4 regions of the Bradyrhizobium sp. CCGB20 genome follow, and region 4 is predicted to be linked to each of the others. Evidence: riboswitches for the same ligand, from Rfam matches in the RefSeq annotation. Region 4 holds a riboswitch; each other region holds the start of a gene.
The links. Region 4 has a riboswitch for cobalamin ahead of NLM15_RS07765 (ribonucleoside-diphosphate reductase subunit alpha). Riboswitches for the same ligand answer to the same signal wherever they lie in the genome.

Region 1 (7,409 bases), 1.4 Mb from region 4:
CTGCGGGATGCGGTTGTTCATGACGCAAGTGCAGCCAACATCGACGCCCCTCCAGGTGGGAGAACAAAATTCATAAGCTGAGCGGCAGGTCTCTGATTGCGGTGATGTGCATCGGCCAGGTCGGCAATCTGCTGCCGCATGTGACGTTGTCCGCAAATCTGGCGCAGCATCTCATGCCGGCGTGGGGCCTCTCCGCCGCCGAAGGCGGCTTGATGGCGAGCGGTTACGCGTTCGGCTACATGCTCGCGGTGCCGGTGTTGACGACATTGACCGACCGGATCGATGCCCGGCTCGTCCTGCTCTGGGGCTCGATCGTCAGTGGCCTCGCCACTGCAGCGTTCGGCATCTTCGCGCAAGGGTTCTGGTCGGGGACTGCGATCTGGTCGCTGGCAGGCCTCGGATTTGCCGGCGCCTACATGCCCGGCCTGAAGGCGCTGACCGACCGGCTTCCCTCAGGCGACACCTCGCGGGCCGTCACGCTGTACACGTCGAGCTTCTCGGTCGGCGTCGGCCTCTCGTTCCTGGTGGCACAGATCATCGCCGACAAATGGGGATGGCGAAGCGCATTCCTCGTCACGGGGTTCGGGCCGATCGCAATGGTCATCGCGTGCCTTCTGATGCACGAGCGGCGGCCCGCGCCGAAGGCTGGGCGCCTGCTCAACTTCGCGCCCGTTTTCGCCAACCGCGAGGCGCTCGGTTACATCTTCGGTTACGGCGCCCATTGCTTCGAACTCTATGGCATCCGCACCTGGCTGGTCGGGTTCTGGACCTTCGTTGTTGCGCATCAAGGTGCGCCGTCCTGGATGACGCCGGTTCTGATGAGCTTCTGCTTCGCAGTCATCTCGATGCCCGCCAGTATCCTCGGCAACGAAGCCGCGCTGAAATTCGGGCGACATCGGGCGATCACGGTTGTGATGATTGCATCGGCTTGCGTTGCACTGGTCATCGGGCTCAACGCGACGGCTCCGGCATGGGTACTCGCACTGCTTCTGCTCCTTTATGGCCTGACGGTGCCGGCCGATTCCGGCGCGTTGACTGCCGGCATGTCCGCAGCGGCCGTGCCCGAGCACCGTGGCGCAACTCTGGCCTTGCACTCCACCGTTGGCTTTGGCCTGTCGGCCGTTGGTGCCTGGGGCACGGGCGCCGCGCTCGACATGGCAGGCGGCCCGCAGCACGCGAACGGCTGGCTGCTGGCGTTCATCGTCCTTGCGGCCGGGATAGCGCTGGGGCCCTTGGCGCTGCTCTGGGCACGCGGGAGCGGGCGACGGAGCTGAGGAACTCAAGAGATGGCTTGTCGGGTGGCCAGGCGAGGCAGCCTCGGTCATGAATGCCTTGGCATGCGTGCCGCTCGAGCGACGACGGCAACGCGAAAAGCTGGCGCGAAGCCGTGCCGCGTCACCTCTCCCCGCTACGGCTGCGGAGGATAGCGGTCAAACGCCGGCAGCTCGTGCGCATGTTCCATCCAGCGAAGACGTTCGGCGACCTGGATGTGCATCGTCGCCGGTACGGCATCGGGATCGTCGTAGGTCGCGCTCTGGACGTCGATGACCCCGGGGAGCATGTTGGCATTGACGTAGAACAGGCCGGTTCCGCAATTGCCGCAAAAGTGCCGCCGGCCGTGTTCGGAGGAGGTGTAGACCCTGGGCTCGCCCGTCGTCACCTTGACGGCATCATCCGCGTACATCGTCCAGCCGACGACCGGAGCGCCGGCGTGCAGTCTGCAGTCGCGGCAGTGACACAGCGCATGCACGATCGCCTCACCCTCGACCTGATAACGGATTGCGCCACAGTGACAGCCGCCGGTGATGGTGCTCATGCGTTGCTCCCGATTGAAGGCCGGTTTCGGCGATCGATAACTCTCGAGACTTGCTGCTTCAACGGCGTAATCGATGTGCGATTGCGTCCTACTGTCGCGTGACAACTGCTGCCATCACAGTCGTGGTGATTGCATTCGGTCCATCACCACCTGAATGAAGCCGCGACCTCGTAGCTGCGCGGCGCGCCCAGGATGATCTGATCGGTATAGCCGGGATCGCCCCATGCCGCGTAGAGCTTGTTCGTCAGGTTCTTCACGCGAAAGCTGATCCGGGTCCGGTCGACGCCCGGGAAGTAGGCTTTTGGGATATCGACGAACGCGAACGCGTCGAAGATCGTGTAGGCGTTCATCGTGACCAGATTGTCCTGGAAGTTGAAGCGGTCGCCGACGTGACGGACGAGGCCGCCGATCTCCACCGGCAGTTTCGTGTCGAAGCGGTAGGACGCCCCCGCATTGGCGACGAAGTTCGGAACGTTGGGCGGCGTCTTGCCCGAATAGGATTGGAAGTCGCCATTGCCGTCGACATAGTTGAAGTCGATGAAGCGCGACTGCACGAAGGCGACGTTGCCCCAGAGCTTCAGGCCGCCGACCGGGTTGACCGCCGCGGCGATCTCGACCCCCTTGGAGGCGATCTTGCCCGCGACGTTGAAGACGATGCCGCTTTCGGGGACGTAGACGTTCTTGCGCTCGATGTCGAAGGCCGAGAACGTGGCCTCCGCGCGCTTGTCGGCCGATTGCAGCTTCACGCCGGTCTCGTAGGTGCGCGACGTCGTCAGCAGCAGTGGCACCTGCGGTGCGAGGATGAAGATGTTGGCGACCGTCGGGTCCGCCGCCGTCGCGTACTGGCTGTACAGCATGACGCCCGGGGTGACCTCCCAGGTATAGCCGACCCGGCCGGTGACCGGGTTGAACGTCTTCGAGAACGGATAGCCGCGGTCGGTGCGCAACACGCCGTCCGGCGAGAAGCGCGTGCGCGACAGCTCGATGTCCTCGAAGCGGATGCCGCCGATCAGTGCGAAGCTCGAGGTCAGCTTCAGCCGGTCCTCGAACGCGAGCGAGGCGGAGTTGAGGTGCGTGTAGATCTTCTCGTCGCTGCGTGGCCCGTAAAGCCCGCGGTCCGGATTGATCAGGTCGACCGTGTCCGAGAAGAACAGGGTGTCCTGCGAGACGTTGAACTGCGAGCTGCTGGCCATGACGGTGGCGACGAAACGGTTGTCCATCCCACTGAAGTTGGAATTGACGGTGAGGTCGGTGATGTTGCCGTAGAGCCGCTGCGCGTGATCCAGCGCCAGCCGCTCGCGATAGACGTTGTTCGGCCCGGAATCGTCAAACGAGTTGATCTCGTTGTTGAACCAGTGCCGGTGCGCATCATAGCCGTAGACCTGGCTCCGCAGCGAGACGTTGTTGGTGATGTCCCACTGGAAGCCGCTGCGCAGCCAGAGCTCGCTGGCGCCGCTGTGATTGTCGAGCACGTTGTAGGTGGTGGTGAGCGTGCGCGCGTCCACGGTGACGGGGTTGAGCGTCCCGGTGTGGCCGTTGAGATAGTAGTTGGTCCACTGGCCCGAGACGATGCCCGATGTCGGCACGATGCCCGGCGCGTTGGCGGGCACCAGCGGCGTGCCCCAGTAGAAGCGGTCCTTGTCCTGCCTGTATTCGGCCGCGCCCCAGATCTTCAAGCTCTCGTTGACGCGGTAGTTCAGCTGTCCCGAGACGTTGCTGAGCTTCGCATAGGTGTCGTCGATGAAGCTCTTGTCGTTGGAATGGCTGATGTCGAAGCGGTAGTCGAGGCCGTTGACGAGCGTGCTGCCGCCCGATCCGTATCCGGCGCGATAGCCGTTGAAGGAGTCGTAGGACGCGAACGCGTCGTTGACGACAGGCCCGGTGTGCGGCGCCTTGGTCACGTAGTTGACGGCGCCGCCGGTCGCGCCAAGGCCGGCGATCAGCGAGTCAGGCCCCTTGATGATCTCCACCTGCTGCAGATTGGCGGTGTCCATGGGGCGGCCGGTCATGGTCGACGGCCCGATCGAAATGCCGTTGTAGAGGGTGGAAATCTGGTCGCCGGAAAAGCCGCGCATCGAGAAGATGGCGGGTGCGCCGGGCGCATCGCCGCCGGTCACGCCGACCGCCGCCTTGGCCGCGTCAGTGGTGGTCCTGATGCCGAGGAGCCGCATGGTCTGCTGGTCGATGACCTCGACGGTCGCCGGCGTTTCCCGTGCCGTGATCCCGAGCCGGGAGCCGACCTCGGTGACGGCGGCCGTGTTGAGCGGCGTCTGCACCTGATCGCTCGGAGACTGGGTTGCCGGAACGGCGACGGCTGAGGCGGCGCGATTGCGCCCCGTGGCCCGGCGCGCGGTCCGCGACCTCTGATTGCCGGGGCTGACAGCAGGAGCCGGCCTGGGTGTGGCCGGAGAGACGGTCACCGGGTCGATCTCGCGGGAGGCGTTATCGCGGGCCGCGGCCTGCGCCACCGCGACGGAGGACAGCGATGTCGAGAGCAGCAAGGCGAGCACGGCAGGCATGGCCTGCGAGACGCTGATCCGGACACGCCAATACCCCGGCGCAATGCCGGCATCGAAATGAAGATTTTGCACAACAACGCTCTGCGGCGACGCAAACAGACCGTCACCGCGGTTGCCTTAGTCATCTGCCTTCGCCCCAGGCGGCAGATGCACCGGCTACTTCAAGACATCGGGGCACCCCGCCCAATGCGTTCGCGCGTGACTCATGGCTGGCAGCAGGTTTCCTGGCTCGCGGGTCATCGCCTTCGACCGCCTTCCCAGAGGCCCAAGCGGGGCTCCAGTGGTTCGTTTGGTCGTCGGCTATCCGCCTACAGTTGCGGGGGCAGCCGCGGAATTGCCCACCGATGTGGACGCACCGCATTCCCTTAAGTAGCCCTTGCGGACACTACCGATCACGAAACTGGCATCCGGCGATGAGCCCGTCAACATCCGCCGGGCCTCTTCGGCTGGCTGGTGCTGCGATGGCGGCATTGTGTTGCTGTTTTGCCCGAGCTGTCGCCTGGTCGCAGCTCCAGCGCCCGGCCACTTCCGGTCTACGCGGGTGAGCCGCGGCTGTCAGGAAGGCGCCTGTGCGCCGCAACCGGTCTACCTCCGCTTGTCCGCGGCCCCGAACTCGCCTTCGACAGCCTTCATTTGAATGATGACGAGACAGTTGAACGCGACCACTCTTCGTCAAAAGGTCTGAATGAGGTCGGGAGAGATGAGCACTTGTCCGGCATGTGGCAATGCATCAACTGCCAAATTATTCGAAGTGACCGCAGATCAGGCCTCTCGATCCTTCGTCAATCCGCGCCAGTATCCGGATCGCTTTCGAAAATTAACACACCACCTGTCGGTTCTCTGGGGGCGCGACACCTGCGATATCCGCAAATGCGCAGATTGCGGATTCGGTTTTGCAGATCCCTTCGTCGCGGGGGGCGCGGAGTTTTATAACCTGGCCGCGCCGCACCCTTCCTATCCAGCCATGAAATGGGAGTATGCAAGGACAATCGAAGAGCTGAACGGCCTCGGCACCGCCGGAAAAACTGCGATCGATGTGGGGGCGGGGTTCGGGTATTTTCTCGATCACATCAAGGACAGATTCTTTCACGCGTCCGATATTTACGCGGTCGACTACAACGAAACGGCGCAACAGGCATTGCGATCGAAAGGCTACAAGACCTTTTCGGTCGACTTTCGAGAGGAGGGCTTCGCCCCCATGAAGGAGGCCTTCGACGTCATCTTCATGTTTCAGGTGTTCGAGCACATGGACCGGGTAGATGACGTCTTCGCTCGATTGAAATACCTCCTCAAGGCGAAAGGCTCTGTCTTCATCGCCGTGCCGAACGAAATCCGAACGAACTACATGGAGTGCCATGGGTCGCTCATAGACATGCCGCCGAACCACATTGGTCGCTGGACGAAGGAAGCGTTTGATGCCGTATGTCGGCGACATGGCCTGCAATTGACCATCTGCGAGCGGGAACCATTCAACCTCCTGAAGTTCCTCAAGGAGGACATCGTAGACAGCTTTTTGCGAAGGGCCGAGAAGCCGGGCAGCGTCTGCGAGTTCGTGCGCGGCCTGCCGCGGGGCAGGGCGCAGCGGATCGGGCAAGCTGTGCTCGCGCTTGCGCTTTCACCAACACGTTGGCCGGCATGGGCCTACGCGCTCAGGCACTCATCGACGCTGGGGAGCGCGCTCTGGGTGATGATCGACAAAGGCCTGTGACGCTAGCGCGCTGGCGTGCGAACGAGACTGTCGACGATGCCGGAGCCCTCGGCGACGAGGTCCTGACCGCTCATCCAGATATCGCGGCCCGAGATTTTCCTGCGCATGCTGGCAAGCCAGACGGCGTTGACGCCGCGAATGCCGATATCGTTACGGAATAACTCGTCGGTGGCTTGGGTCTCGATGATCTTGACGGTCTGCGAGAGGAGGGTTTTCTCGGCATCGCCGAGCTCCTTTCGCTTCATGTTTTCCTCTGCGCTGCTGGTCAGGCTGGCCTGGTGAAACATGAAGTAGGAGTCGGGATCGGCCATGCGCGTCGTGCCGGCGAGAAAAATCGGAACGCACATCGAAGCGCAGACACCGGCTTTCTGGACGAGCGTATCGATCGCGCGATCACGCGCACGGATCGCGGCGACGACCTTGCGCCCATGCTGGATCGAGCCGCCCGGCGAGTTCAGGATGAGGACGAGCCGGCGCCGATCGTCCTTGTAACGATCGAGGGCAGCGGCGATACGTTCGCTCATCGGCTCCTGCACGGGCCCGCTCCAGCCGAGCACGATGCGGTCCTGCTCTTCGCTGATGGACAAGGTCTGTCGCGAGGCCACGTCTCCGGAGCCGGAGGACGGCTGGAAAAAGATCCAATAGAGCAAGGCGCAGCAGGCGCCACCGAGAATGATGAACCGCGACACGGCCTACCTGCTCAATCCTGACATGGCGTGACCTGCGGAGTGCCGCGAATAAATCCCGGGATGCTCTTGGCGGACATCACGGACTGAACGAATTGGCCGCTCTCCAGAACAGGAACATCCCGAGCATGGTGAACAGGGCCAGTATTCCCGCCGAGAAGATGAACGACAGCGTACGGTTCCGGAGCTTCGTTTCCGCCGCGTAGAAGATCGAGACCGCGTTGCGGTCGATCGTCGAGCGCACCGGAGCGAGAGCCTCTCCGCCGCCGCTCGCAAAAAACATCAGGAAACGATGGGTGCTGGGCGGATCATCGGGCCTTGCGACCGATTTGATCTTGGCGCTGCAGAACGTGACCACGAAGTTCGTTCGCTCGCACTTCCCCTCCGTGGCGCGCAAATCATACGCCGGTTGCCACGTTCCGGCCAGGCGATGGTCGCGCAGGATGTCCGGACCATAGCTCGCGACAAGTCCGTAGAGCATGGCGCCGCAGGCAACGAGCATGATGAGCCAGCGAAACGGGTGGCCGGTCGCCTCGGCCGTCTCGGTGGCGACCTGGCCATGTGCGACGGCGATGTCGGTGTTGAAAGCCGGTGCAGCGGCAGCAAATCCGGATTGACGCTTGCCGAACGACATTGGGATCACTCCTGACAAGTCGCCGGCAACCTAAGGGCGATCCCCG
Region 2 (7,409 bases), 1.6 Mb from region 4:
GAATGGCGTCGTAGCCCTCGCAATGGACCATCACCAGCGCCTCCTCGCGGCGCGCGACCTCGAACACCTCGAGCAACTGCTTGTCGCTGAGCACGAGATCGTCATAGGTCATGAACACCTTGAACGAGGTGTAGCCGTCCTTGACGAGGGCCGGCAGCTCCTGCCCGAGCACGACGGCGGTCGGATCCGAGATGATGAGGTGAAACGCCGTGTCGATGTAGCATTCGCCTTCCGCGAGCTTGCGGTAATTCTCGACGCAGGTCCGGAGCGAAGTCCCCTTCTCCTGGAGCGCGAAGGGCAGCACCATGGTGTTGCCGCCGGCCGCCGCCGCGCGCGTTGCCGAGGCAAAATCGTCGGCCATGACCACGTCGGGACCCTGAGCCTGGGAGATATGGACATGGCTGTCGATCCCGCCCGGCAGCGCCAGCAGACCCGTCGCGTCGATCTCGCCCGCCGCGCCCTCGATTCTGTCGGCGATGCTGACGATGCGGCCGCCGCGAATGCCGATATCGGCGCGAAACTCGTCGCTGGCCGTCACTATGGTGCCGCCGCGGATGGCGAGATCGAGTTGCGTCACATGCCTCTCCGTCACTTGATGATCGCTGATGTCTGGAAGATCCGGCCCCACCCGGCAAGGGCCCCGATGTCGCCACCGGCAAGCTCCAACGTCCGCCACAGCGTGACCGCAACCGAATCCAGTACGGCGACGTTCAATTCCTGCTCGAGCGAGGATGCGAGTGCGGCGCCGTCGAGATTGGTGCAGAGGACGACCACGGCATCCGCCCCCTCCGCCGCGACGGCGCGGATCATATCCTCGATCGCTGCAGGCGTGACCTCGCCAAACGAAAAATTGTCGCGCAGGCCGAGATGCCGCTCGGCATGCGGGACGATCCCCTCCTCGGCCCAGACATCGCCGATACGCCGTTGCACGTCGTCCGTATAGGGCGAAACCAAGCCGACACGTCTGGCGCCGATCGTGCGGACGGCATCGATGCAGGCGAGCGTGGAAGTCGTGGCCGGGACACCGGTCCGCGCCGTGATCGCTTCGCAAAGGCTCTTGTCACGGCCGACGCCGAGCCAACTCGCCGACGTTCCGTTCCAGGCGATGGCGTCGACCCTGGCGTCCGCCAGCAGGTCCGCTGCCGGCAGCATCACCGAGGCATCGAACTGGCTCAGCGCCGCGGCATCGAGCGAAATCTCGGTGACGCGGAAGCGCGAGAAATGCGCGGTGACGCCGGCCACGCCATGCAGCATGGAATTTGTGACGGGCTCCAGCACCGAGTTGGACGACGGCGTGATCATGCCGAGCCGCTTGCGCTGAGTTGACATCGATCACGATCGCCCCGTTGGCAGAGCGCACCGCTGCGCCCGTCAGATGATCATCGTCGCCTGCCATCGCCCGCGCAACCCGCAATTTGCATGCCGCATATGATTTGTCCTAGACGCAGCTCAGGCCGCGAAGGTCGATCGCAGGCGCCGCCAGCCGATGACGATGCCGGTGACGGAGAACACCAGCCCGAGCAGGCAGAGCCCGACGACAAGGGCATCACGCAATCGCGGATGCGCCATGAGAACGGGAAAATCCAGCGTGTGAAGCGCGCTGTAGACCCAGCGATAGGCCCGCCGCGAAGCATCCAGCCTTTGCAGCACGCTGCCGTCGGCACTGTCGACGTCGAACCAGACGTCGCCGCAGCGGGCGCGGTAGACGGGGGCACCGGGAACGACGGACTGCGCGGGATAGTCGTCATTGTCGGCGAGAATGGACGGTAAGCCGCAGCCCGTGGCAAGGCGTGCCGTCAATCCCTGAACTTCGTCGGTGCTCAAAAATCGCGTTTGTCCATCGTGGGACGCGTCCCCTGCTCCAATCAAGGTCTGGGAACCGAGCGCGAACCGATCGCGGCGGTAGGCATTGCCGTTGAAGGCGAACCATTCGATCTCCCGGGCCGATGACGATATCGGCCGGCGATCGAGCCACGCCGCGGCCCAATCCGGCGACGCATAGGTCACGCTCGCTTCGGAGGCCGTCAACTGTCCGCGCGAGAACAAGCGCCCATGGTCCATGGAAAACCAGCCGCTGAAAATCCAGGTCAGCACGAAGGCTGTTACTGCGAGACCAGTGAGGTGATGCAGGGCATGCCAGCCGCGATAAGGCGTTGGGAGGCCGCGTCCTCGCATCCTGATCCGGACGATCCCGAGCACCGCGCCCAGCAAGGCTGCGATCAAGGCCAGAAGCGACAGCGTCCAGACGACGCGGTCCCACAGCGCCCAATTGCTGCGCAGGATCGTCGGATAGATCCAGTGCAAGACGCTGCCGGCGAGGTTCCAGCCGCGCTCGCGTCGCGTGCTATCCAGGACGATCTCGCCGGTGAGCGACGAGACATAGAGCTCCGTTCCGGCGGCATCGCCGAGCGAGACGCGAAACAGGGGGCGGTGGCGGTCAAAGCCATTCGGCACGCTCCATTGGTCGTAGTCCGAGAGCGCAGCGATCTCGACCCGTGTGGCGTCGAGCCCGCGTTGGCGGGCATGGCCCCGCGCGATACCGAGTACCACGTCCTCGGACATCACCGATGCGTCCCGTCCGTCGGAAGCATGGATCGCGCGGACACGCGCCCGTCCCGACACGACAAAGACCGGTCCGTCGCTTCGCTGGAACAGGCGAACGCGCGTGGCATCGTCGACCCCGCTCGCGGACACGGCATTGGCGACTGTAATCTTCACGTCCCCGGGATCCACTGGCGCAAGTCCGGAAAACCGCTCCACTTCCGTCAATGACGGAAACGGAACAAAGTGCATCACGATCCCCGTCGCGAACCACATCGCGAACAGCAGGCAGAACGCGATCCCGAGCCAGCGATGCAGCAGGACGATCGCGCCCATCATGCGGTCAGCATCCTACCATTTGAACGCGGCCGAGATCTCGTAGGTGCGCGGCGCGCCCAAAAGGATCTGGTCGGGATAGAACGGATCGCCCCAGATGGCGTAGCGCTTGTCGGTGATGTTGCGCACGCGGAAGGCCAGGCGAGCCTGATCGACCGCATTGAACACCGTTCTGGGGATGTCGACGAAGGCATAGACGTCGGCGACGGTATACGCCTTCATCGTCACGACGTTGGCATCCGTGTTGTAGCGGTCGCCGATATGGCGACCGGTGATGCCGAGCTCCACCGGCCAGGGCGTGAAGAACCGGTACGACGCGCCGGCATTGGCCACGATGCGCGGCACGTTCGGCGGCGTGTTACCGGAGAACGATCCCCCGGCAAAATTGTAGTCGGCATAGCGCGCATCGACATAGGCGATGTTGCCCCAGAGACGCAGCGGCTCGATCGGGCGCACCGCGGCTGCAAGCTCCACACCCTTCGACTCCTGCCGTCCCGCAATGTTGAGCGTCTGGCCGCCGGCTGCCGCATAGACGTTCTTGCGCACGATGTCGTAGGCCGAGAACGACCACTCCGCCCTGTTGTCCCAGAACAGATGCTTGACGCCGGTCTCGTAGGTCCGCGCCGTCGTCAGATCGAGCGGCTGGGTCGGTCCCAGCAGAAAAATGTTGTTGGCGGAGATGTCGGCACCGGTGGCGTACTGGCTGAAGAAGGTCATGCCGGGCACGGCCTCCCAGGTATAACCGATGCGCCCCGTCACCGGTGCCCAGTCCGTTGCAAACGGGAAGCCTGCTTTCACAAGGCCGGCGGAGTCGGTCGAATTGCGGTCAAGCCCGATATGCTCGACGCGCAGGCCGCCGATCAGTGCGAAGGTGCGCGTGAGCTTCAGCCGGTCCTCGAACGAGAGTGCCTCGTTGTCGATGCGGGCGATCTGCTGTTGCGTCGTGAGCAGGCCGTAATAGCCGCGGGCGGGATCGACCAGCGAGACGGAGTCGCCGGGAAAGTTCGCGGCGCCCGGCCTGACAAAGTCGAGGTAGCTTGACGACAGCGTCGTGACCAGCCGATTATCGAAGCCGGCAATATTCGTGTCCCAGGTCAGGTCGGTGATATTGCCGACCAGTCGCTGACTGTGCGCCACATAGAAGCGCTCGCGATCGACCAGGTTCGTACCGGAATTAAACGCCTCAACTTCGTTGTTGAACCACGTGCGCTCCGCACCGTAGCCATAGGCCTGGCTCTTCAACGTCAGGTCAGGCGCGAGCTTCAGCTCGAATCCGCCGCGCAGCCACACTTCCTGAGCGACGTTGCGATTGTCGAGGACGTTGTAATTGGTGTTGAAGGTGCGGTCGTCGATGGTGACCGCGCCGAGATTTGTTTTGTTGTAGTTCGAGATATAATTTCCGGAGACAATCCCCGTCGTCGCATGCGAGCCACTGAAGGCGATCGGCACCAGCGGCGCGCCCCAATAGGCCTTCGAGCGGTCCTCGCGATACTCGATCGCGCCCCAGATCTTGAGGCTGTCGGAGATGCGGTAGTTGAGCTGGCCCGACACGTCGAACGTCTTGGTGTTGGTGTCGTCGGCAAAGCCGTTGAGCGAGGAACGGCTGATATCGAAGCGGTAGTCGAGGCCCTGCACATTGGTGCTGCCGCCGGAGCCGTAGTGCGCGCGAAAAGAATTCAGCGAGTCCCAGGAAAAATCGGCTTCGTTGCGGACCGGTCCCGTATGCGGCGTCTTGGTGACGAAATTGATCGCGCCGCCGGCAGCACCTTCGCCCGACATCACTGAGGCCGGACCTTTCACGAATTCCACGGCTTCGAGATTGGCCGTGTCCGTGATCCGCGATGTCATATTCTGCGGACCGATCTTGATGCCATTGTAGAGCGTGTTGATCTGGCTGTTGGTGAAGCCGCGCATCGAGAACGCCGCGGGCTCGGCCGGATTGTCGCCGGACGTGACGCCGACGGCGCCCTGTGCCGTCTCGGACACGGTGCGATAGCCCTGCTCGCGCATGGTCTCCGACGAGATCACTTCAACGGTTGCGGGGATTTCGTGCACGGTCAGGCCGAGCCGCGAGGCGCTTTCGGCAACCACATTGGTATTGAGCGGCGTCTGCGCCGTCGCGGCAGGCACGACAGGCTTGGACGCGGCCGCCGCGGCAGTGGACCTGCGCGTTGGCGCGCGGCGTGCGCTCTGGGCTTCGCGACTCGCTGGCTTCGCTTGCTTGCGGGGTTGGGCGGGCGACACCTCGACCGGTGGCAGCGGTTCACGGGCCTGCTGCGCCAGGGCGGCGGGCATATCAGCGGATACAAACGAGGTGAGCGCGGCGGAGGCGAGCAGGAAATGGCGCGGTCGTACAAGACGGATGGAAGACACGGTTTGGAACCTCGGTATGACGTCAGTGGCACGTCACAGCGAACCAAGGTCCCATCTTTGGGCTTTCAGCCGTCCGATGAAGCCGAATGTCTGTACTCCCCGACCGACATCTTCGCGTGTGACCACGGCTGACGGCAGGTCTCCTGGCTCGCGGGTCAATACCTTGCGTCGCCTTCCCGGGACCGAGATACCCAGTGGCTCGTGATGCAAGATTCGCCGCTTACAGTTGCGGGGGCAGCCGCGGCATTGGGGACAATTTCCCCGCACCGCATTCCCTTTTCATCCCCTCGCGGGGAAACCGTCGCGAGCATCTAGGATTACGATCCAGACAGAGTCAATGTACAAGCTGCGGCGTTATTGCCACAGCGACCAACTTCCTTGGAGACGAGCATGGAAGGCGAGACCTTCCTCTGGCTGATACGTCATGCGCCCGTCGACGGCATCGCGGGGACCATCCACGCAGCCGACGCGCCGGCCGATCTCGGCGACCGCGCGCAACTGGAGATGCTGCGGCAGAGACTGCCGCGGGATGCTGCGTGCTTTGCGAGCCCGGCACGACGCACGGTTGAGACGGCGCGCGCGCTGGGGCTCGAACCTGTGCGACTGACCGAATTCAGCGAGCAGGATTTTGGCGACTGGACCGGCCGGCGCCATGACGAGCTCGCCGCCACCGGTGGCGAGGCCTATGCGCAGTTCTGGAGTGCGCCGGCGCATGGACGGCCGCCGGGCGGCGAAAGCTTCGAGGATCAGGTCGCGCGCGTCCGGCTGGGTCTGTCGCGGGTCGGAGCCGGATCAGCAGCGCTCGTCGTGCACTCCGGCACGATCCGCGCCGCACTCTGCATCGCACTGGATCTGACACCCCAAGCGGCCCTGCGCTTCGTGATCGACCCGCTGTCGCTGACCCGGATCGATCGGCTCGCGACCGGCTGGCGCGTCGTCTTCGTCAATCAGCGCGCGGCTTGAGCCGGATCAGCCAGGGCGATCCGGCACATTGGCCTGCGCGAAGGTCGCCATGCCGTTGTGCAGGCTGCACGCGAGCCGCACCAGCGGCAGCGCGATGGCCGCCCCCGATCCTTCGCCGAGCCTGAGATCGAGGCTGATCAGCGGCTGCACATTCAGGGCACGCAGCACCAGCCGGTGCCCCTGCTCCGCCGATTGATGCGACGGCAGCAGGAACGGCTGGCACGACGGGTTCAGCCGCACGGCCGCAAGCGCTGCCACCGATACGATGAAGCCGTCGATCAGCACGGGGATGCGGCGCTGCGCGGCCGCAATGATGGCACCGCAGATCGCCGCAATCTCGAGGCCGCCGACGGCGCACAGGATCTTTTCGGGCGGAGCACTTGCGATGCCATGATGCGCGATCGCAGCGTCGATCACGCGCGCCTTGTGCGCGCGGCCGGCCGCGTCGACGCCGGTACCGCTGCCCGCGACCTCCTCGGCACTCATGCCGAGCAGGCTCGCCGCAATCGCCGCCGCCGTCGTGGTATTGCCGATGCCCATCTCGCCGAAGATCAGGAGATCGGGCTGATGGGCCTCCGCGCGCGCGACGGCGCGCTGGCCGGCTTCGAAGGCGAATGCCAGCTCCGCAGCGGTGAGTGCAGCTTCCACGCTGAAATCGCGCGTGCCGCTGCGCGGCTTGTCGATGACGATTCCCGCCATCGCCTCCTGCGCCAGCGTGCCGGCGTCGACGATTTCCAGGCTGGAGCCAAGGTCACGCGCCAGCACCGAGATCGCGGCGCCGCCCGAGGCAAAGTTCGCCATCATCGCGATGGTCACTTCCTGCGGATAGGCCGACACGCCCTGCGCGACGATGCCGTGGTCGCCGGCGAAGACGATGATCGGGACGCGCGCGGCACGCGGTTGCCCGGTCGCCTGCAGGCCCGCAAGCTCGATCGCGAGCTGCTCGAGCCGGCCGAGCGCGCCGGCCGGCTTTGTCAGCTGCGCCTGCCGCGCGACCGCCGCCTCGCGATGGACCGCGGAGATCTCGGGGCACTTCTTGTAGACCCATTCGGGGAGCATGCTGCCTCGCTTACGGCCTGCGCTTGAGAATGTAGCTGTCCATGATCCAGCCGTGCCGCTCGCGCGCATCCTGTCGCGCAGCGACGATGCGCGGACCGACCTCGGCGAGTACACCGGACATGACGATCTGATCGGGC
Region 3 (7,409 bases), 3.4 Mb from region 4:
GAGCAGAAATAGGTAGCCACATCCTCTCCTTGCGGCCCGCGCTGGCGAAAATTGATTCTACTCCATAACGATGTTCGCAGTGACGTATTTCCCGGGCTTAGGTTACGTGTCCTTGAGGCGTTTGACGGGGACACGCCAATGACAGAACTTGAGGACAGGCTGGAGCGGTTTGAGACTCTCACCGCCGAATGCGAGCTGATTGCCAAGCTCGCCACCGACAGCACCAAGCGCGAATTTTATTTGAAGCTCGGGGAGCAGTACCGCCAGCTGGCGGTCGATATGCGGTACGTGATCGCGGCCAGGGCCGCGGCCTGAGGCCGGCTGCAAGCCGTTCTTAATGTTTGGCGCGCATCCTCCTGGATGCGAGCGTCGCGATCCATGATTGCTCGCGGTGGGAATGCCGAGGTCCGTTGCGATGCAGCGTATCTCGCCGACGTCGCTTTGCCGCTCCTTACCAGGGCAATCCCATGCGCCTGCTTGCAGTCCTCATCTTCGCGCTCATGACGGCGGCCTGCAACCAGGAGCAGGACATCACCGGCTCGACGCCGGTCTGCGCGATGCGGAACTACAGCTCCTACAATCCCCGCGACATGAACCAGTGCGTGGCCGCCTGCAAGGCGTGCGACCACGGCAACACGGTCACCTGCACCACGTCATGCACCCTCAAGGGCGCCCACTGAGCGGCGGAGGTTCCTGGAGCCGGGACTGACGGTGCTCGGGCACCGGAACGATTCACAAGGGTTAATCATTGAAGGGATGGGCAGGACGCGGAGTCCTATGGAATGGGTATGCTCGATCCCGGTCGGTTCCTGGTGTCGTGCTCGCATTGCAATGCATGGCCGATGGCGGCCAACGTAAAGCGTGCGAGCTGGTCGGCCTCGCCGCACGAGGTCCGCTTCGTATGCCCGCGCTGCCGCCGCGAGGAGACCGCCATCATCTCCGCCTCGGGTGAGCTGACCCCGATCCGGCGCATCGACGTCCCGCCGCGCGACGTCACCGCGGCCTGGGCGCAGGCCCAGCGGCCAAGAGGGCGGGCATAGCCCGCCCGTCACAGCGCAGAGGGCGCGCGTAGCCCGCCCGTCACGATAGGACAAGGGCGGGCGTAGTCGGTTCTGCAAAGGCCCGGTGCCGTTTTGGAACCCGGCCGACCGCCAGGAGTTTTAGCCCGACATCAAACGCATCAAGGTCCTGCGAATGATCAGCGAGCATTTCGACACCCGCACACGGATCAACATGAAGCTGGCGCTGGATCGGGTCTGCCGCAATCGCCCGGTCGGCGAGGACCACGACTTCCGCAGGTCCGTTGCCGAACACATCATCCGATGCGCGCTCACGGGCCGCACCGGCATCGGCCAGCTCGTCGATGCCGGCGAGCGGGCGATGATCAGCACGCGTCAGCAGCGGGAGCCGACCTGATTGCGCCAGGTCAACCTGCGCGCGGTGCTGCGACGATCATGCAATCAGCCGATTGACTCACCGCTCCAACGACCCGTAAATTGGAACCTGACGGTTCTCCTCACGGAGATCAAAAGGGAACGTTGTGCGGGATTGTCCCAACGCCGGGATATTCTCAATGCAGCGGCTGCCCCCGCAACTGTAAGCGGTGAATCTTTCGTCATATGCCACTGGGAATCTCGGTCCTGGGAAGGCGACGTAAGGTATCGACCCGCGAGCCAGGAGACCTGCCGTCAGCCGTGGTCACACGCGAAGATGTCGGTCGGGGAGTACAGACATTAGCTTCACCGGAGCAATCGATCGCTCCGTGAAACCTCGTTCGCTGTGACGTGCCACTGACGTCATACCGAGGTTACAAGAGTGTCCCGTATTGTCTCTGCCGCCAGGCGCCTCAGCGCCGGCCTCTTCACGTCTGTTTTCCTGTATTCGTTCAATCCTTCCGCCGCGTTCGCCCAACAATCGGCATCGCCCAATCTGCTGCCCCCGGTCGAGGTCGGGCCATCCGAGCGTACGGCCAGGCCACCGGTCGTACGACATGCGCCTGACAAGCCCGAGCGCAGGCGTGTCGTTCGAGCGCTGAGACCGGAGCCGCCGGTATCGCCCCCCGTTGCCGGTGTATCCGCTGCCAATCTGTTTCCAACCGTCGTTGTCAGTCCAACGGGCATTGTCACTCCGACCAATCTGGTCTCGAGCTCGATGACCGTCCTGACCGCCGGGGATATGGAGCGCGATCAGCGCCGGACTGCGTCCGATGCGCTCAGCGCCGTTCCCGGGCTCAACCTCGTCCAGACCGGCGGACCGGGCGGACAGACGTCGGTCTTCATGCGCGGAACGAACTCCAATCACACCAAGGTCCTGATCGACGGTATCGACGTCAGTGATCCCGGCAATCCGAACCGATCGTTCGACTTCGGCCAGTTGTTGACCTCCGACATTCAGCAGATCGAAGTCCTGCGCGGCCCGCAGGGTGGTCTCTACGGCGCGGATGCGCTGGGGGGCGTGATTTCCATCGTGACCAAAAAGGGTGATGGTCCCGCTCGCGCGACCGGCTCGGTCGAGGGAGGCTCGTTCGGGACGTTCAATCAGACGGCAGGTCTGAGCGGGTCACAGGACCACTTCAACTATGCCTTCAACGTCGCGCATTTTCGCGCAAGCGACGTGCCGGTGACGCCTGTCGAACTGCTGCCGCCGGGCCAGAAGGCGATCGGCAATTCCTACGACAACATGACCTATTCGACCAAGCTCGGCGCCGATGTCAGCGAAAACCTGACGCTCAATGGCGTCGCGCGCTACACCGACGCCACGCTGCGCTTCACGGGAGACACGTTTGATCCCGTAACACTTGCCAGCTTTCCCGCCGCCGCGCAAAGCACGCAGACCGTGCACCAGCTGTTCACGCGCGGCGAGGCGGTCTGGTCCGTTCTCGACGACCGGATGAAGAGCTATTTCGGCGTCAACTACACCAACCACTGGAACCACAACATTTCGCCGGGCGATGCGATGCCGACCATCACCACCGGCGATCGGGTCAAATACGATTGGCACACCACCACACGGCTCGCGCCCAACAACAATGTCATCATCGGCGCCGAGCATGAGACCGAAACGCTGCAAACGGCGACGGTCTCCGCCCAGAACGTCAACAAGGCAGGATATGTGGAGTTGCAGTCCCAGTTCGTGGACCGCGTCTTCTTCACGGCCAATGTCCGGCAGGACGACAACGAGCGGTTCGGCGAGCACCCGACCTTTCGCCTGACGTCAGCCGTGATCGTGCCGGTCACGGACACGAAGTTCAGGGGAAGCTACGGCACGGGATTCAAGGCGCCAACGCTCAACCAGCTTTACGTCAGCTTTCCTGCGTTCTTCTTCTTTGCGAATCCCAACCTCAAACCCGAAGAAAGCGTTGGATACGACGCAGGCTTCGAGCAGCCCTTGTTCAATGATCGCGTTCGCTTCGGGTCGACCTACTTCCGCAACAACATCACGGACCTGATCCAGAGCACGTTCGATCCCGTGACATTCACGAGCACCAACACGAATATCGGCAAGGCCATCACGGAAGGCACGGAAAGCTTCGTCGCCGCCGCAATCACCGACCGGCTCCGCGTTCGTGCCGATTACACTTTTACCCGCGCCGTCGATGCGACGGCGGGACTGGAGCTGCTGAGGCGTCCGAAGGAGAAGTGGAGCGCGAATGTCATCTGGAATCCGATCGATCCGCTCACGCTGTCCGCGACCGTGCTGCACGTCGGAAGTTTCGTGGACGGCAACCGCGACTTCAGCATTCCGCGTCTGCTGGCGCCGGCCTACACTGTCGTCAATGTGGCCGCCGAATATCTGGTCACCGATCAGATCAAGGTATTTGGCCGGGTCGATAATCTCGCCAATGTGCGCTACCAAAATCCGACAGGCTTTCTACAGCCGGGACTCGGCGTCTATGGCGGCATTCGCCTTGCGAATTACGACGTCAGATAGCGGGACTCCGGAGGAAGCGATCTCATGACGACAGCCGATCCGATCATGGACTTGCTTGCAGGTCAGCTTGCCGATGCCGAGGCGGGTTGGAGCATCGGTACGTTCGGGGCCATTGCCGAGTTCACGCGCGAGCTCGGCGATGCCTTGGACACGGAGCGGTCTCGCAACGGGATCAGCGTTGTGACGGAGAAGGGTGGGATACGCATCGCCTCCCACCCCGACCTGCGCCTCATCGCGTCGGAATCGCCGACCACCGAAAGCTGGAGTCACCGCGTCGCGATGTGTCTTCCGCATGAAGCGGGCATCATGAGTGGCCGCACGGTGCTGACGGAAATCGGTCCTGATCGCGCAGCGCTGCGCCATCGGGATCGCAACGGCATCCTGTTCGACCTTGGCCTTGGAGCATTGCAGATCGACGCCTGCATCCGGACCGGCGAGGCGGATGTCGTCGCCGCGCTCAGGAGCCGTGCGGGGCAATCCGTGTTCGCGCCGGATAGCGATGCCATGCGGGTCATCCTCGCCGCCAATCCGCATCGCGTCTTCATCAGCCGGATCGGGCGGGCCGAAGTGTTCCAGCCGATCCCGCCACCGGGCGGCAAAAGCCCTGATGGTCCGCACACGCACGTCCTGCCAAAGCTGCTCGCGCATCGCCGCACCCATGCTGCGACCGAGCCGCTGCCTGATGGCTGGATCCCCTGTGCGCATCTTTATCCGGCCCATCCGCTGCGCGATCAACTCGGCCGCCAGCACCCGTTTCGGCCGGATCAGCACGCAGCTTTCCAGGCCCTGCTCGAACGCTACGGGCTGCCGGAGCTGACGGCGCTCAAAAGCAACGTAATCGGAGCCGTCGCGAAGGGGCGGGGACCTGAGACCGTGACGCTTCCGTCCGACCGCACTGCGCGCGCCGCAGTTCGGGTGACCGTGCGGCAGCTCGCGGCCGCGGAACCGCGCGCGCCGTTGCTTCTCGCCTGGCTCGCCGCATACGACCGGCGCGATCCGACCGAGGCCGAAGACCCCATGGAGGCCCTTCACTAAAGCCCGGATGCACTGACCCCATACCCGCAAAATGTGCTACAAATCCTGCAAGGAGATCGTTTCATGACTGTCACTATCCTGCCGCCTCATGCCGACCGCTTCCGCCTTCATCCGGTTGCGCCGCGCCTTGCGCCGATGTTCTGCTTTGCGCTGCTGACCCTGTCATGCGCGCTCGCCAGCTTTGCGCTGGCCTGCGCAACGCCGTTTGCGGCCTTCGCGGTCGTCGCGGCCGCGATGCTGCCGCTGCGTCCGGCGCTGCTCGTCGTCACCGGCGCCTGGCTCGTGAATCAGACGATCGGTTTCGGCGTGCTGCACTATCCGATCGACGGCAGCACCATTGCCTGGGGTTTTGCGATTGGCGCCGCGGCGCTTCTATCGACCGTAGCAGCATCGGCTGTGCTCCGCATGCTGCCGCAGGGCCGTGCGCCGCTAATGCTCGCGATCGCGCTCGTCGTCGCCTACGCGGCCTATGAGCTCGCGCTGCTTGCCGCGACGCCGGTCCTCGGCGGAGAGGGCGCCTTCACCGCGGCCATCGTCACGCGCATCGGGCTGACCAGCGCTGTCTGGCTCGCCGGCCTCGTTGCCGCCTGCGAGATCGTTCGGCTGATCGATCCGTTCGGCCGCAAGGGAGCGCTGTCGGCCTGAGCGCCGCTTCGCTCCATACGGGCTACGAGACTGAGGTCCGGTCATGGCGATGACCGGCCCTTTGCCCATCGCCGCAGTACGACCGCCGTCCAGACCGGTTGCGGATGAACAATATCTGCCGGGAGCTGCCGTCCGGCATGGACGCCCTTCAGCCGCGCCCGGTGCGTGGCTTCAACCATCCCATGATCACTGAGCACGGCGTTTGACGGCTGCGTGGCAGCCTGTGCCTCTCGCTCGCATCTCTTGCGAAGGTGAGGGCCTGTTGGCTGGATCGACGCTGCGCGGGCGCGCGTGCCATCCACTCGCGAATGACTGCGCGTCGTATCTTCGATTTCAACATATGAGAGTCTCCAAGGGCCGGATCAGCCATGCGGCTGTTCCAGCCCTCTCTGATCGCCAGCGTGTCTAGGCCGCCTTTTGCATCGGATAGGCTTGCGAACGTCGCGCGAGCAGGGCGCTGCCACACGGATGTTCGGTGCCTTGCAGGACGACGAAGCCACGCTTTGCGATCGCGGTGCGAAGATTGTCCTTCGCTGCCGATTTCTGCGCGTCGAGCCAGATCACCAGCACGGCGCGGGGGCCGAGGAAACCGTCGAGCCAATCCACCGCCGCATCGAGAGCGCCAAGCGGGCGTCGTCGCCAGTCCACGAGGGCTGCGTCGTATTGGGCGGCCGCCTGGCCGCAATTGCCGGCCGCTGCGGCCAGGAAATATCCGCGCCTTTGCAGATCGATCGTCAATTCCATGCTCTTCGCGCCGACCACGACGATGCGCTGCCGGGGTGAGCAGCCTGCGAGCGCGATCATCGGTTCTATGATTCTGTCGCTGATCTCTGAGGGAGACATGAGTTCACCGGTTCGGTTGTTGTTGTCGCAGTCCTTGCGATGCATCAGGCTGCGCGACCGGCCCGATATGTTGTCGGTTGCGATAGGATTTCGAGATGAGCACGGTCCCGATTGTATAGGTTCGGCATAGGACCAGCGTGGCACCTATGCCGTTCCTAGAAACGGGCGATGCGATCCCCATCGAATTCAAATTTGTCCGGCGTCATGTTCTGACGTGAAGCTGCAACTCTTTCTTGGAGGTCAGGATGCCGGCATACAGCGCATTTGTCGTGGGGCGACACAGCGTACCGATCGGAGTGGTTCAGATGGACTGTGCCGACGATGAATCCGCGATCTCTCGCGCCGCGAAACTCGTCGACAGCCACGATGTGGAGCTCTGGCAACTCGATCGGCCGGTCGCGAGATTCGATGCGCAGTCCGGACAGACCCACCGGAAATAGGCCATGGTCCTTCGGATGCTGTCTTCCCGACTGCGCTCAGCGTGCCGTCCGGAACGCAAGTTCGCGCAGCCTCGGCAGCGCGGCGTTACGGTTGTCGCTGCGCCAGATCGCGTGCAGCTCGGCGAAGACGGATGGTCCGAGCCTGATCGGGCGAAACACGACATTGTCGAAGCACGCATTGCGGGTCTCGTCCGGCACGATGGCAAGTCCGAGGCCCGCGCTTACCAGCGACAGGATCGCCTGCGCCTGACTCATCGATTGCACCACTTGCGGCCGCACACCATTGGCATCGAACGCCGCGGTCAACAGTGAACGCATATACGGTCCGTCGGGCGAATACATGATGAAGGGCTGTCCCTCGAGATGCGACAGCTCCGGCCGCCGGCGCACCGCGAGCGGATGGTCGAGCGGCAGCGCAAGGGCAAGTCCTTCGCGGAAGACGCTCGCACTTCTGATCGGCTTCTCCGTCTCGATCGGCCGAACGAGGCCAAGGTCGATCCGCCCGGATCTCAGCGC
Region 4 (7,409 bases):
TGGCTCCCGCCGCCGGCATGAACCGAATCCGGAAAATTCCAGCTCCGGCTGGCCTAGTTTTGGAGAGCGTTTCAAAACCCTCGGGACTCTAACTGCCGCTGGATGACAATTCAGTGGCAGGTCACCGCGAGCATAATGCTAACAATAACCACAACAAAGAGGAGTGGTGCCATGAACCTCGGCGGCTCGCTCGTTGTTTTGGTGGCGTCGGATGCAGGTCTTCTTTGCACTGTCATTCTTTTGGACGGGAATTTCGTCCGTGGAGTGAATTCGCGCGGCCTCAATGCCGATCTGGTTCGCGCGAGTTCATTCCTCGATGTCTTGCTCCGGCGCTTTCGCCGACGGACCCTTCTGAACGGAAGCGAGTTGCGAGCGGCAGTGATGTCGTTAGGCTATCAAGCTGAACTGGAAGGACATGCTCAGGGTCATCCGGCATGGCGCTGATGAATGTCATTCCGGTCGTCGCGACAAATTTTCGACGCGGCCTATGCCGTCCGGCCAGCCTACGGGCTTAGGTTTGTACACGCCGGCATTGGCGACGAAGTTCGGAACGTCAACGGAGTCACGAAGAATGTGATCGAACTCGCCATGGTCGGATATCGTAGAAATGTCGATAAGAGCCAAAGCAAGATCAGTTTCCAACGCGAGTGCGCAGGCCTCACCGTTCTACCCAAATCTATGAGCACACGTTTGCCTGCGAATCGGGAGCTTTCAGAGCCCGTGAGATTCCAGCATTCCGCAGGCAAATCGGTATCGGCACGTTATCAGCCATTGACAGGAGGCCCGAACCATCGCTACATATAGTAATCATGGTTCCACCGGATCGCAAGATTTAGTGGCTAAGAGGGAAGCCGGTGACTGCGCTTTGGCGTGGAATTCCGGCGCTGCCCCCGCAACTGTCAGCAGCGAGCTGTTTCCGAAAATCGTCACTGGCGCTATCTGCACCGGGAAGACGGGAAGCGAGCAACGACCTGCGAGCCAGGAGACCTGCCGTGATGATCTGAACGTCCACGGGCGGGGTGTCCCGGCGGTCGCTTGCATGCGCCGTCGGCATCATTCCGCCGGCGATCTGCAGCGTCCTTCCTCAACGCCCCGTTCAAACACAACGCGCATCACGGGGCCTATTGATGTCACTGAACCTGCACGACGCGGAAGGCGCTTCCGCACCCATCATCCAGTTGCGTCCACAATCACTTGCGGCTGCTTTCAGCGAGCCGGCCATGCAGATCATCCGCCGCAATGGAAAGGTCTCGCCATTCGATTCCGCCAAGATAGCTGTTGCCATGACCAAGGCCTTCCTTGCGGTCGAAGGCACCAGCGCGGTCGCCTCGCGCCGTGTCCATGAGAGCGTCGAGCAGCTGACGGCCGAGATCGTCGCAGCGCTGATGCGGCGCGCAGGCGAAGGACGCACCTTCCATATCGAGGATGTGCAGGACCAGGTCGAGCTCGCCCTGATGCGCAGCGAGCACCACAAGGTCGCGCGCGCCTATGTGCTGTACCGCGAAGAGCGATCGCGCCAGCGCGCAGAAGAGGCGGCTGCGCAGCCAGCGCCCGTTGCCGTTCCGGAGCTACACGTCACGCTTGCTGACGGCTCGCGCATCGGCCTCGATACCAGGCGTCTCGCGCTGATCATCGGCGAAGCCTGCGCGGGGCTCGACGGCGTCTCCGCCGCCCCGGTGCTGGCCGAGACCACCCGCAATCTCTACGACGGCATCAGCCAGGACGAGCTAGCGCTGGCCTCGATCATGGCCGCGCGCACGCTGGTCGAGCAGGAGCCGAACTATGCTTATGTCAGCGCGCGTCTGCTGCTCGACAAGCTCCGCGGCGAAGTGCTCTCGCATGTCCACGGCATTCCCTCGTCCGCCTCGCAGGCCGACATGGCGACCCGCTATGCCGAATACTTCCCGGCCTATGTGAAAGCCGGCATTGCTGCCGAACTGCTCGATCCCGAGCTCTCCCGTTTCGACCTCGGCCGGATCGCCACGGCGCTGAAGCCGGAGCGCGACCTGAACTTCCAGTTCCTCGGTCTCCAGACCCTTTACGACCGCTACTTCCTGCATGAGCGCGGCAAGCGCATCGAGTTGCCGCAGGCGTTCTTCATGCGCGTCGCTATGAGTCTTGCGGTCCGCGAGATCGACCGCGAAGCCAGGGCGATCGAGTTCTACGATCTGCTGTCGTCGTTCGACTTCATGGCTTCGACGCCGACGCTGTTCAATTCGGGCACGCTGCGCCCGCAATTATCATCCTGCTTCCTCACCACCGTCTCCGATGACCTCGACGGCATCTTCAAATCCATCAAGGACAACGCGCTGCTGGCAAGATACTCCGGCGGGCTCGGCAACGACTGGACGCCGGTCCGCGGTCTCGGCGCCCACATCAAGGGCACCAATGGCGAGAGCCAGGGCATCATCCCGTTCCTGAAGGTCGCCAACGACACCGCGATCGCCGTCAACCAGGGCGGCAAGCGCAAGGGCGCGGTCTGCGCCTATCTCGAGACCTGGCACGTCGACATCGAGGAGTTCCTCGATCTGCGCAAGAACACCGGCGACGATCGCCGCCGCACCCACGACATGAACACCGCCAATTGGGTGCCTGATCTGTTCATGCAGCGCGTCGATGCCGACGGTGAGTGGACATTGTTCTCGCCGGACGAGACGCCCGACCTGCACGATCTCTATGGCACTGCGTTCAAGACCGCGTATGAGGGCTATGAAGCCAAGGCGAAGGCCGGCGGCCTACGCGTGTTCAAGACGGTGCGCGCGACCGACCTCTGGCGCCGCATGCTGACCATGCTGTTCGAGACCGGCCATCCCTGGATCACCTTCAAGGACCCCTGCAATCTGCGTTCGCCGCAGCGGCACATGGGCGTGATCCATTCCTCGAATCTCTGCACCGAGATCACGCTCAACACCTCGGCCGACGAGGTCGCAGTCTGCAATCTCGGCTCCGTCAACATGCTCGCCCATGTCGGCCTTGACGGTATCGACCAGGCCAAGTTGAAGCGGACGGTCACGACCGCCGTGCGGATGCTCGACAACGTCATCGACATCAGTTTTTACACGATCCCGGAGGCGCGTCGTTCGAACATGCGCCACCGGCCGGTCGGCCTCGGCCTGATGGGTTTTCAGGAGGCGCTTCAAGTCCAGCGTATCCCGATCGCGTCCGAGGCGGCGGTGACCTTTGCCGACGTCAGCATGGAAGCGATCTCGTTCTACGCGATCGAGGCGTCCTCCGATCTCGCCGCCGAGCGCGGCCGCTATGCGAGCTTCGAGGGTTCGCTATGGTCGAAGGCGATTTTGCCGCTCGACTCCATGCAGTTCGTCGCCGAGTCCCGCGGTGGGTTCGGTGCGGACCGCTCCTCGACGCGGGATTGGGATCGCCTGCGCAAGAAGGTCACCGCCAGCGGCATGCGCAACTCGAACGTGATGGCGATCGCGCCGACCGCGACGATCTCCAACATCTGCGGCGTTTCGCAGTCGATCGAGCCGAACTACCAGAACCTGTTCGTCAAATCGAACATGTCCGGCGACTTCACCGTCGTGAACGAGTTCCTCGTTCGTGATCTCAAGGCGAGGGGATTATGGGACGAGGTGATGGTCTCCGACCTCAAATATTTCGACGGCAGCGTCGGCCAGATCGACCGCGTCCCTGACGATCTGAAAGCGCTCTACGCCACCGCCTTCGAGATCGACAGCGCCTGGTTGATCGAGGCCGCCGCGCGCCGGCAGAAGTGGATCGACCAGTCGCAGTCGCTCAATCTCTACATCGCCAATCCCTCCGGCAAGAAGCTCGATGCGCTCTATCGGCTGGCTTGGCGGCACGGCTTGAAGACCACCTATTACCTGCGCTCGCGCAGCGCCACGCATGTCGAGAAGTCGACGCTCAAGGGAACCGACGGCAAGCTCAACGCGGTGTCTGCATCTGAAGCTCTCTCGCACGCCCCGATCATGATCCCGGCGGCGGCAGCTCCCGATCTCGAAGGCATCAAGGCCTGCCGGATCGACGATCCCGAATGCGAAGCGTGCCAGTGAGGAGATGACGATGCTCGATTGGTCCGACACCGAAACCACGGCGGCGACTCCGGCTGCCTCAAGCCTCGCCACCGCGCTCCGTCCGCAGACCCAGCTCAGGCTCGAGCCGGTCGACCCCACCGGCTTGGGTGCGATAGATCGCGGCGGCGGCCGGGTCTCGGTCGACGAGAAGCGGATGATCAACTGCCGCGCCGACGTCAACCAGCTGCTGCCGCTGAAATACAAATGGGCCTGGGAGAAATATCTCTCCGGCTGCAACAATCACTGGATGCCGACCGAAGTCTCGATGCAGGCCGACATAGCCCTGTGGAAGTCGCGGGACGGGCTGACGGAAGACGAGCGGCGCGCGATCAAGCGCAATCTCGGCTTCTTCGCGGCCTCCGAATCCCTCGTCGCCAACAACATCGTGCTGGCGATCTATCGGCACCTCACCAACCCGGAATGCCGCCAGTACTTGCTGCGGCAGGCCTTCGAGGAGGCGGTGCATACCCATACCTTCCAATACATCGTCGAAAGCCTCGGCCTCGATGAGGGCGAGCTGTTCAACATGTACCGCGAGGTACCTTCGATCACCGACAAGGCGGCCTGGGCGCTCAAGCACACGCAGCATCTCGACGATGCTTCGTTTCAGACGCGCACGCCGGACAATGACCGCGCCTTTCTGCGCGATCTCGTCGCCTTCTACGTCGTGTTCGAGGGGATGTGGTTCTACACCGGCTTTGCGCAGATCCTCTCGCTCGGCCGCCGCAACAAGATGGTCGGCATCGCCGAGCAGTATCAGTACATCCTCCGTGACGAGAGCATCCATCTCAACTTTGGGATCGACGTGATCAACCAGATCAAGATCGAGAATCCGCACCTGTGGACGCCAGCGTTCCAGGACGAGGTACGCGGCATGATCCGCGAGGCGGCGGAGCTGGAGGCCGCCTATGGACGCGACACGATGCCGAGGGGCTTCCTCGGGCTCAATGCGGCACTGTGCGAACAGTACATGCACTTCATCGCTAACCGTCGCTGTGCGCAGATCGGACTTTCGCCTGTATTCGCCGAGGTCGAGAACCCGTTCCCGTGGATGTCGGAGACGATGGATTTGAAGAAGGAGAAGAACTTCTTCGAGACCCGCGTCATCGAATACCAGAACGGAGGTGCCTTGACTTGGGAATGACAAGAGCAGCGCCCCGAAAGCATCGCTACGGTTTGCGAGGTCGTTCGGCGCTCGCCGCTGCGAGAGTGGAACGTTGCGGAAGATCTTCCTCGATCAGATCCCTCCCGTCAGACCTCACGATTTGTTCTTTTGACAGATCTGGCGTCACGGAATCAATGCCGAGGGCGATCGCTGCTTTTTCATCGGCATAGCTGGGGCGCAGAAGGCAATGATTGGCTGGGGCGCCGGCAACCGGAATGCGGAAAGCACGATGGACTTCCGCAGCCGTGTTGTCGGCCGCCTGAAATGTCCTTCCATCCCTACCGCGTAGCAAAACACGCGACGCTTTCGGTTTGGACGCCTCTTAAAGACCTACAGCGTAACGCATTTGGCAAGGAAACGCAGGACCGGTACTCCCCGCCGCCGTAGTAAACTGTAAAGCCGTCACGTAGTATCGGCGATCCCGAGCAACAAAGCCCTGCGCCACCAGAAGGCGCTGGAGGTGGCTGACACGCTTTGGACATTGCGCAGCTTATTGATGCGGCGCTTACCGTTGCTTCTGCGCTGCTTACTGAGACCCCGCCAGTTCGAGGTCGTTAGCGATCTTCCAGGGAATTTGCAATTCCGGATTTCAGCCGACAACCTGGCGCACGCGTCCAAGTTCTGCATTCCGTTGAATGGATCAGCCGCTGGTTTGATCTCGTGGCCGGCCAGCGCTGATAAATGGCGGAGAACGGCCGATTTGTAGCCCGGCCTCGAATTCAAGCCGGTACCAACTGCGGTTTCGCCGAGTGGAACGATCGGGAGTTGCCGCCGCAACTCCTTCACATACTTGGCATGGCGTTCTACGACAGCCTCATATGCCCTGAAGGTCTGACCGAATAGCATTGGAGCGGCATCCTGCAAACATGTCCGGCCAAGCCGAAGGGTTTGCGAATGCTCCTTTTTCTTGTCCGAGAACGCGGCGGCCAGTTGCATCACGGCGAGCGAAGTCCCTCCGACATCCGAAAGACCGCAAGCTCATGGCCGTGTCATTGGCCGATTGACCGAGATTGACGTCATCATTCGGATGGACGAAGGCGTACTCGCCAACCGGCTTTCCGGTCAGCCGCGCGGCTAGATTTGCGATCACCTCATTGAGATTCATATTGGACGATGTGCCACCCGACCCTTCGAGCACGTCGACAATCAGGTGGGCATCCTGCTTTCCAACGCGAATCTCTTGGACAGCCTCAATGAGGGCTTCCGCTTTCTGCGCTGAAAGCGCGCCGATCTCTTTGTTGGCAAGCGCTGCCGCTTCTTTTATCATCGCCAGTGCTGGGACAAACTCAGGCAGCGTCGCGATGGTGCGGCCGGTCAGCGGAAAGTTCTCCAAAGCTCGAAGAGTATTGATGCCATAGAGCGCGTCCGCAGGCAGCTTCCTCTCACCAAGAACGTCTTCTTCGGTTCGCATTGGGCCCATGACACCACCTTTTCCGTATTTTTATGGCTAGCCATCGATTCCCGACGAAGCATCGCCGCATCCGAAGATTGTAGCGGGAAGCTATATCTAGCAACTTCAGCCCAGTTTGAGCACGACCGCAAGCTGCGAGGTCAACTCGTAGAGCTGCCCTGATGAGCACCGCTTTGACACCCGCAGTTTAGCGGTGCGGGCCGTTTCCTGGTGAAGGGGGCCGTGAGCTTTGCCGACACATTGATCAGAGGAGACAAAACAGTTTCCGGAAAATGGCGCATGCCGTCTAATCCACACCACGACTGATGCTAAACTGCATGGGACCAAAAGATCGCATTTGCGGAGCAACCGCCACGATCGATACTGAACTTTACGATCCTTTCCCGACAAAGCGGCCCTCTTTGCGGTGGCTTCACGCGGTGCTGGCCGCGATGGTCTCCTGACCAGCTAGTATGCTAGACGCCGAGAGCGTTCCAAGACCCGCATTCGCCAAACCCTCTTCTCAGAAAAATATCGACGTGGACACCAACAAGTTCAAAGCATGTCCCGTTTTGGCCGTGTAGGTGATGCTTGTCGGGTTATTGATGTATGTCAGTCCTAAGCTTGAGTATATCCCGGGCGCCAGATGCGCCGTGTATGTGCCCGATGTGCTGTCGCGATGCACAAGGTGGCCCTTGGCCACGGCGGCATTTACTGCAGCATCGCTCCACGCGGTATTGGTGGCAACAATAGCAATCTGATCACGTGGGCGGCCGTCAAACAGCCCCTTGGCGTACAGACG

Region 1: it holds a riboswitch for cobalamin, as region 4 does, so the genes downstream of both, NLM15_RS14295 (TonB-dependent receptor domain-containing protein) here and NLM15_RS07765 (ribonucleoside-diphosphate reductase subunit alpha) in region 4, are expected to answer to the same signal.
Region 2: it holds a riboswitch for cobalamin, as region 4 does, so the genes downstream of both, NLM15_RS15260 (TonB-dependent receptor domain-containing protein) here and NLM15_RS07765 (ribonucleoside-diphosphate reductase subunit alpha) in region 4, are expected to answer to the same signal.
Region 3: it holds a riboswitch for cobalamin, as region 4 does, so the genes downstream of both, NLM15_RS23500 (TonB-dependent siderophore receptor) here and NLM15_RS07765 (ribonucleoside-diphosphate reductase subunit alpha) in region 4, are expected to answer to the same signal.

Annotation. Positions count from the first base shown of each region.
Region 1 is NZ_JANADN010000001.1:3,094,451-3,101,859, forward strand. Features, by position in the region: gene NLM15_RS14280 (NAD(P)-binding domain-containing protein) at 1-23, shown strand, start outside; gene NLM15_RS14285 (MFS transporter) at 105-1,274, shown strand; gene NLM15_RS14290 (GFA family protein) at 1,409-1,816, opposite strand; gene NLM15_RS14295 (TonB-dependent receptor domain-containing protein) at 1,960-4,335, opposite strand; cobalamin riboswitch at 4,532-4,740, opposite strand; gene NLM15_RS14300 (bifunctional 2-polyprenyl-6-hydroxyphenol methylase/3-demethylubiquinol 3-O-methyltransferase UbiG) at 5,036-6,043, shown strand; gene NLM15_RS14305 (ATP-dependent Clp protease proteolytic subunit) at 6,046-6,732, opposite strand; gene NLM15_RS14310 (hypothetical protein) at 6,809-7,363, opposite strand.
Region 2 is NZ_JANADN010000001.1:3,324,115-3,331,523, reverse strand. Features, by position in the region: gene hydA (dihydropyrimidinase) at 1-577, opposite strand, end outside; gene NLM15_RS15270 (aspartate/glutamate racemase family protein) at 589-1,329, opposite strand; gene NLM15_RS15265 (PepSY domain-containing protein) at 1,450-2,880, opposite strand; gene NLM15_RS15260 (TonB-dependent receptor domain-containing protein) at 2,893-5,250, opposite strand; cobalamin riboswitch at 5,366-5,568, opposite strand; gene NLM15_RS15255 (histidine phosphatase family protein) at 5,641-6,213, shown strand; gene cobT (nicotinate-nucleotide--dimethylbenzimidazole phosphoribosyltransferase) at 6,220-7,272, opposite strand; gene cobF (precorrin-6A synthase (deacetylating)) at 7,283-7,409, opposite strand, start outside.
Region 3 is NZ_JANADN010000001.1:5,080,074-5,087,482, reverse strand. Features, by position in the region: gene NLM15_RS23525 (adenylate/guanylate cyclase domain-containing protein) at 1-12, shown strand, start outside; gene NLM15_RS23520 (hypothetical protein) at 139-315, shown strand; gene NLM15_RS23515 (hypothetical protein) at 468-680, shown strand; gene NLM15_RS23510 (hypothetical protein) at 783-1,040, shown strand; gene NLM15_RS23505 (hypothetical protein) at 1,195-1,416, shown strand; cobalamin riboswitch at 1,491-1,705, shown strand; gene NLM15_RS23500 (TonB-dependent siderophore receptor) at 2,152-3,930, shown strand; gene NLM15_RS23495 (DUF6925 family protein) at 3,955-4,965, shown strand; gene NLM15_RS23490 (hypothetical protein) at 5,029-5,610, shown strand; gene NLM15_RS23485 (hypothetical protein) at 6,016-6,414, opposite strand; gene NLM15_RS23480 (hypothetical protein) at 6,699-6,893, shown strand; gene NLM15_RS23475 (LysR family transcriptional regulator) at 6,930-7,409, opposite strand, start outside.
Region 4 is NZ_JANADN010000001.1:1,680,729-1,688,137, reverse strand. Features, by position in the region: gene NLM15_RS07770 (hypothetical protein) at 172-444, shown strand; cobalamin riboswitch at 794-1,010, shown strand; gene NLM15_RS07765 (ribonucleoside-diphosphate reductase subunit alpha) at 1,128-4,031, shown strand; gene NLM15_RS07760 (ribonucleotide-diphosphate reductase subunit beta) at 4,042-5,196, shown strand; gene NLM15_RS43940 (lyase family protein) at 5,620-6,147, opposite strand; gene NLM15_RS07755 (lyase family protein) at 6,032-6,628, opposite strand; partial or broken gene NLM15_RS43935 (carbohydrate porin) at 7,131-7,409, opposite strand, start outside.